Regions from separate parts of the Streptomyces sp. NPDC096310 genome, predicted to be linked through region 1. Evidence: riboswitches for the same ligand, from Rfam matches in the RefSeq annotation. Region 1 holds a riboswitch; the other holds the start of a gene.
The links. Region 1 has a riboswitch for glycine ahead of gcvT (glycine cleavage system aminomethyltransferase GcvT). Riboswitches for the same ligand answer to the same signal wherever they lie in the genome.
Positions count from the first base shown of each region.

Region 2: linked by a shared signal. The riboswitch ahead of gcvP (aminomethyl-transferring glycine dehydrogenase) and the one ahead of gcvT (glycine cleavage system aminomethyltransferase GcvT) in region 1 are both predicted to bind glycine.

Region 1 is NZ_JBIWFO010000024.1:12,641-16,040, reverse strand. Features, by position in the region: gene ACIQ7D_RS30930 (enhanced serine sensitivity protein SseB) at 1-525, opposite strand, end outside; gene ACIQ7D_RS30925 (AAA family ATPase) at 637-1,404, opposite strand; glycine riboswitch at 1,615-1,712, shown strand; gene gcvT (glycine cleavage system aminomethyltransferase GcvT) at 1,859-2,998, shown strand; gene gcvH (glycine cleavage system protein GcvH) at 3,151-3,400, shown strand, end outside.
Region 2 is NZ_JBIWFO010000036.1:35,266-38,665, reverse strand. Features, by position in the region: gene ACIQ7D_RS35270 (DNA polymerase IV) at 1-1,315, shown strand, start outside; gene ACIQ7D_RS35265 (PRC-barrel domain-containing protein) at 1,210-1,608, opposite strand; glycine riboswitch at 1,722-1,819, shown strand; gene gcvP (aminomethyl-transferring glycine dehydrogenase) at 2,004-3,400, shown strand, end outside.

The DNA of each region.
Region 1 (3,400 bases):
GCTGGCGAGCGCGCGGCGGGCGGTGGCCACCGTGCCCGTCGCCCCGAACTCGGCCGCCGCGGCGGCGAGGAAGTCGACCGGGTCCTCCTTCCAGTCCGGCTGGAAGAGCCTGACGCGGCCCCCGCTGGCCGGTCCGTCGAGCGGCGTACGCCCCACCCGGCACAGTTCGGCGACGGCGAGCGGCGGCAGCGGCGCCCCGACCGCTCCGCCCGGGTTGATCGCGATGCCGAGCCGCGGCGGCATTCCGCGGGCGAAGTCGCGAGCGGGCGCGACGGTGAACGCCATGTGGTCGCCGACGCAACTGAGGAACTGCTGGTGCGAGCTGAAGACCGGGACGTACGGGGCGCCGTCGATCTCCACCGTCGGCAGATCGAGCGCCGGGCTGTCGGGGCCGCCCCCGTTGGGCAGCGGAACCCAGATCTCGCTGCGTCCGAGCACCTCGACCAGCCGTCCGCCCGCCGCGTCATTGCCGAGCGAGGCGGTGAGCACCTCTTCCAGCTCGTTGCCCGGCCATGCTGTGTTCACCACTGTGTACCTCTCCACCCCGTGCGCCCAGGACCCTGCGGCAGCACCCTAACGCCGCAGGCCGCAGGGTGCGCCGCCCGCGGGCGGGTCGCTCCGCGGCCTGCGGGCGGGTCACTCGGTGTCCGGCGCCGTTAAGAAGGCGATCCGCCCCAGCGCGCCCGCCGCGTCCCTGTCCAGCAGTACGGCCGAGGCGCACCCGGCGGGGAGCCGGCCCGCCTCGGCGTCCGTGAGCAGCCGGCGGACCGCGCCACGGTGGCGCGCGAAGGCGTACCCCGAGACGCCCCGGCCGCGCTCGCGCTGGCCCTCCCTGGCGGTCTCCGGCGCCACGTCCAGCAGGAGCAGATGCAGCCGGCGCCCGCGTGCGCGGGCCTCCCGGGCGAGCCAGCGCCGTACCCATGTCTGCGTACCGCAGTCGTGCACGACCAGGCCCGCGCCGGAGCGCAGCGCGCGCCGGAGCCCCGCGTAGTGCGCCGTCCGTACGAGGGGGCGGTAGACGGCGTACGGCAGCGCGGGCGGCATCAGCCGGGCCCAGCGGTCCCGCGCGTCCTGGGAGTCGATGCCGCCGCCCTGCGCGGCCCGCCGGATCAGCGTGGACTTCCCGCTGCCGGGCAGCCCGGAGACCACGACGAGGTCCCCCGCGTCGAAGACGAGACCGTCGGGTCCTCCTCCGGGTCCCCGCCCCCGCAGATCGCGCACGGCGGGGGCGGGCGGCACGGCGGGGGCGGTGGTGGCAGTGGTGGCGACAGGGGCGGTGGTGGCGCTGGGGGCGCTCACCGCCCCCGGGCCCCTCACCGCCCGGCCGCCCCCTGCCGCTCTCACGCCCTGCTGTGCGGGCATGCCCGCGGTCGTGGCACACGCGCCGGACCCCTGCGAGATCATCGCCGTCCCCCTGTCAGCTCAGTCCGTGTCAGCTCAGTCCGTCTGGCCCATGACTCTTGCCCATGAAGTGTAAAGACTTGGTAATGTCCCGCAAGCTTCTCACCCGTACCCGCGGCGCGCCCGGTCATCCGCGCGACGGCGTGCCGACCGGCCGCGCCACCCCGTGGCGGCCCGTGCGATGATGTGCCCGCCAACTGCATACCGGCCGTTTGAATCCGCGCGGGAGAGTCCCGGTCACCGTGTGCGCCGGGCGCCGAAGGAGCAAGTTCCTCCCTTGAATCTCTCAGGCCCCGTACCGCGTGGATGAGGCAGATCTGAAAAGCGGGCCGCGTCGTCGTGGCTCCACCCAAGGTGCAAGTCATGCCCTCCATACGCGGGGTCGTGATGAACCTCTCAGGTTCCGATGACAGATGGGGAGGACCGTCCTCGCCGTCATGCCCTGGGAGCCACACCGATGAGCCATGTCCCCCCGAGCAGCACCCCGCGCCGTACCGCCCTCGACGCCACGCACCGCGCGCTGGGCGCGACCATGACCGACTTCGCCGGCTGGGACATGCCGCTGCGCTACGGCAGTGAGCGCGACGAGCACACCGCCGTCCGTACCCGTGCCGGGCTCTTCGACCTCTCCCACATGGGCGAGATCACCGTCACGGGGCCGGACGCCGGACGCCTCCTCGACCACGCGCTCGTCGGCAACATCGGCGCCGTGGCGGCGGGCCGGGCCCGCTACACGATGATCTGCCAGGAGGACGGCGGGATCCTGGACGACCTGATCGTCTACCGCCTCGGCGAGGACACGTACCTGGTCGTCGCCAACGCCTCCAACGCGCAGACCGTCCTGGACGCGCTCACCGCCCGTGCGACGGGGTTCGACGCCGCCGTACGGGACGACCGCGACGCGTACGCGCTGCTCGCCGTCCAGGGTCCGGAGTCCCCCGGCATCCTGAAGGCGCTGACCGACGCCGACCTGGACGGGCTCAAGTACTACGCCGGCCTGCCCGGCACCGTCGCCGGGGTCCCCGCACTGATCGCGCGGACCGGCTACACCGGGGAGGACGGCTTCGAACTCTTCGTCGAGCCCCGGCACGCGGAGGAGTTGTGGAAGGCGCTCACCGAGGCCGGCGCGGGGGTCGGGCTGGTGCCCTGCGGGCTCTCCTGCCGTGACACGCTCCGGCTGGAGGCGGGCATGCCGCTGTACGGGAACGAGCTGTCCACCGCGCTCACCCCGTTCGACGCGGGTCTCGGCCGGGTCGTGAAGTTCGACAAGACGTCGAACGGCGGCGCCTTCGTCGGCCGCGCGGCGCTGGAGGCGGCCGCCGAGCGCGCCGCGTCCGCACCGCCGCGCAAGCTGGTCGGCCTGATCGCGGAGGGCCGCCGCGTCCCGCGCTCCGGGTACCCGGTGGTCGCCGGCGGCGCCGTCGTCGGCGAGGTCACCTCGGGCGCCCCGTCGCCGACGCTGGGCCGGCCGATCGCCATGGCGTACGTGGACGCCGCGTACGCCGCGCCCGGTACGGCGGGGGTGGGCGTGGACATCCGCGGCTCCCACGAGCCGTACGAGGTCGTGGCGCTGCCGTTCTACCAGCGCCGGAAGTGATACGGGCGCCGTCCGGCACCCCGGCGGCCCCGCCACGCGTCCCACCCGTCCCACCCATGCGTCGCGCGCCGTTCCGGCGCCGTTCCGGCGCCGTCTCGGTCCGCAAGACAGCGGTTCCGCACCACTCCCCCGCGTACAGGAGAATTCAGGTCATGAGCAACCCCCAGCAGCTTCGCTACAGCAAGGAGCACGAGTGGCTGACGGCCGCCGAGAACGGTGTGTCGACGGTCGGTATCACGGAGTACGCGGCCAACGCCCTCGGCGATGTCGTGTACGCCCAGCTTCCGGAGGTCGGTGAGACGGTGACCGCGGGCGAGACCTGTGGAGAGCTGGAGTCCACCAAGTCCGTCAGCGACCTGTACGCCCCGGTGACCGGCGAGGTCACCGAGACGAACCAGGACG
Region 2 (3,400 bases), on a different contig from region 1:
CCGCGCGGTCAGCGAGCAGGTGATGGAACTGCTGCGCGGGCTCTCCCCGCTGGTGGAGCCGCTCAGCCTGGACGAGGCGTTCGTGGACCTGGAGGCGGGCGGCTCGGCCCATGACACGGCCTCGGCGCTGGCCGCGGGGGAGCGGCTGCGCCGGGACATCAGGGAGCTGACCGGGCTCAGCGGCTCGGTGGGGCTCGCCGGCTCCAAGATGCTCGCGAAGATCGGCTCCGAGCAGGCCAAACCGGACGGGCTGGTCGTGATAGAGCCCGGTACGGAGCGCGAACTGCTGGGGCCCATGACCGTACGGACCCTGCCCGGGGTGGGGCCCACGACGGGCGAGCATCTGCGCCGGGCCGGTATGACGACGGTCTCCGACCTGGCCGAGGCGGGCGAGGACGAGCTGGTCCGGCTGCTGGGCAGGGCGCACGGCGCCTCGCTGTACCGGATGGCGCGGGGGCGCGACGAGCGGCCGGTGGTGTCCGAGCGCGAGGCCAAGTCCGTGTCGGTCGAGGACACCTTCGACACCGACCTGCACGACCGGGTACGGGTGCGTACGGAGGTGGACCGGCTGGCGGAGCGGTGCGTGCGGCGGCTGCGGGCGTCCGGGCACTCCGGGCGGACCGTGGTCCTCAAGGTGCGCAGGTACGACTTCTCCACGCTGACCCGCTCGGAGACGCTCAGAGGGCCCACGGACGACCTGGGAGTGGTGCGGGAGGCCGCGGGGCGCCTTCTGGAGTCCGTGGACACCACGGGCGGCGTACGGCTGCTCGGGGTGGGGGTGACGGGGCTCGCCGACTTCACGCAGGAGGATCTCTTCGCCCAGGCCGCCGCCCGCGAGCGGGAGGCGGCGGAGGACGCCTCCCGCTCGCGGGCGGCGGGGCCGGAGGACGTTGCGGCACAGGACGGTGCGGGGGAGGGAGCGGAGGCAGCGGCGCCGGCCGTCGGAGCGGGGGCGCCGCCCGCGTCCGGGCAGTTCGGGGCCCCCGGGGCTTCCGAGCCCTCCGAGGAGCGCCGGTTCCCGGCCGGGCACGATGTGCGCCATGCCGAGTTCGGCCCCGGCTGGGTGCAGGGCAGCGGGCTGCGGAGAGTCACCGTACGGTTCGAGGAGCCCGGGTCCGCACCGGGGTGGGTGCGGACGTTCTGGGCCGACGATCCCGATCTGGAACTCTCCGAGCCGCTGCCCCTGGTGCGCGGGACGGGCGAGCCGCGTCAGTCGTCCTGGCCCGCCAGCCGCCCGAAGTTCCGCTCGGAGTCCCGGTCCGAGCGGGCCGCGGGCCCCTCCGGCGGGTCCGGGGACGGGAGGGCGAGGCCGTAGTGGTGGTAGAGCTGAAGCTCCTGCTCGGGGGAGAGGTGGCGGCCGACACCGAAATCGGGGGCGTCCTTGATCAGGGCACGCTCGAACGGCACCCGCAGCCCCTCCGCCACCAGGGTGCTGGGGGCGAGGGGGACGAACGCGTCACGGCTGAAGAGCCCGGTGCGGACGGCGGCCCATTCGGGGGTACCGGTGGCATCGTCGAGATAGACCTCGTCGACCGTGCCGAGCTTGCGCCCCTCACGGTCGTACGCCTTGCGTCCTATCAGGCTGCGCGGATCGATATCGGTCTCCACGGTCCCTCCAGCGGGTCGCAACTGCTCGTCACCCCTACAAAAGTGCAGAAACAGGGTGACGGCCACTCGAAAGTTGTCCGGAAGATCCCGCTGGTAGGCTGGCAAGCGGCTGCTGACCCCGTGCGGGAGAGTTCTCCGGTGAGCCCACCGGAGGCGCCGAAGGAGCAAATCCTCCCCGGAATCTCTCAGGCCCCCGTACCGCGCGGACGAGGTCACTCTGGAAAGCAGGGCGGACGCCGGACCGTACGGCATCCGCTCTCACCGACGGTGAAAGCCGGACCGCCGTACGGCGGACCGGTGAAGCTCTCAGGTCGAGATGACAGAGGGGGAGGCCGTTTTGGGCACCCGCGCCTTGGTGCCCCCGCAGGTCGTGGCAGACCAGGAGGCCTCCGTACATGAACGCCCACCGCACCCCGCTCGCCCACCTTGAGCGAGGCATCCCCTTCGAGCAGCGCCATATCGGCCCCGACGCGGGGGCGCAGGCGAAGATGCTCGCGCAGGTCGGCTACGGCTCGCTCGACGAGCTGACCGCCGCCGCGGTGCCCGACGCGATCAAGAGCGCGGAGGCGCTGAACCTCCCGGACGCCCGCACCGAGGCCGAGGTCCTGGCGGAGCTGCGCTCGCTCGCCGACCGCAACCAGGTGCTGGCGCCGATGATCGGGCTGGGCTACTACGGCACGTTCACCCCGCCGGTGATCCTGCGCAACGTGATGGAGAACCCGGCCTGGTACACCGCGTACACGCCTTACCAGCCCGAGATCTCCCAGGGGCGGCTGGAGGCCCTGCTCAACTTCCAGACCGTCGTGGCCGAGCTGACGGGGCTGCCGACTTCCGGAGCCTCCCTCCTGGACGAGTCCACGGCCGCCGCGGAGGCCATGGCGCTCTCCCGGCGCGTCGGCAAGGTCAAGGGCGGTGTCTTCCTGGTCGACGCCGACACCCTGCCGCAGACGATCGCCGTGATCCGCACCCGCGCCGAGCCGACCGGTGTCGAGGTCGTCGTCGCCGACCTCGGCGAGGGCATCCCCGCCGAGGCAGCCGAGCGCGGCGTCTTCGGGGTGCTGCTCCCGTACCCGGGCGCCTCCGGCGCCGTACGGGACCTCGGGCCCGTGATCGAGCGGGCGCACGAGCTGGGCGCGGTCGTCACCGTCGCCGCCGATCTGCTCGCGCTGACGCTCCTCACCCCGCCCGGCGAGCTGGGCGCCGACATCGCCGTCGGCACGACCCAGCGCTTCGGCGTCCCCATGGGCTTCGGCGGACCGCACGCCGGCTACATGGCCGTACGGGAGAAGTTCGCGCGCAGCCTGCCCGGGCGCCTCGTCGGGGTCTCCGTCGACGCCGACGGCCACAAGGCGTACCGGCTCGCGCTCCAGACCCGCGAGCAGCACATCCGCCGCGAGAAGGCCACCAGCAACATCTGCACCGCGCAGGTGCTCCTCGCCGTCATGGCCGGGATGTACGCGGTCTACCACGGCCCGGACGGGCTGCGCTCCATCGCGCGGCGCACCCACCGGTACGCGGCGGTGCTCGCCGCGGGGCTGCGCGCCGGCGGTGTCGGGACCGTGCACAGTGACTACTTCGACACCCTCACCGTCCGCGTCCCGGGACGGGCCGCGGAGATCGTCGCCGCCGCGCGCGAGGGCGGGGTCAACCTCCGCCAGGTCGACGCCGACCATGTCTCCATGGCCTGCGACGAGACCACCGGCCGCGCACAGCTCGCCGCCGTGTGGACGGCGTTCGGTGTCCAGGGCGACATCGACGCGCTGGACGCGGCCACCGACGACGCGCTGCCCGG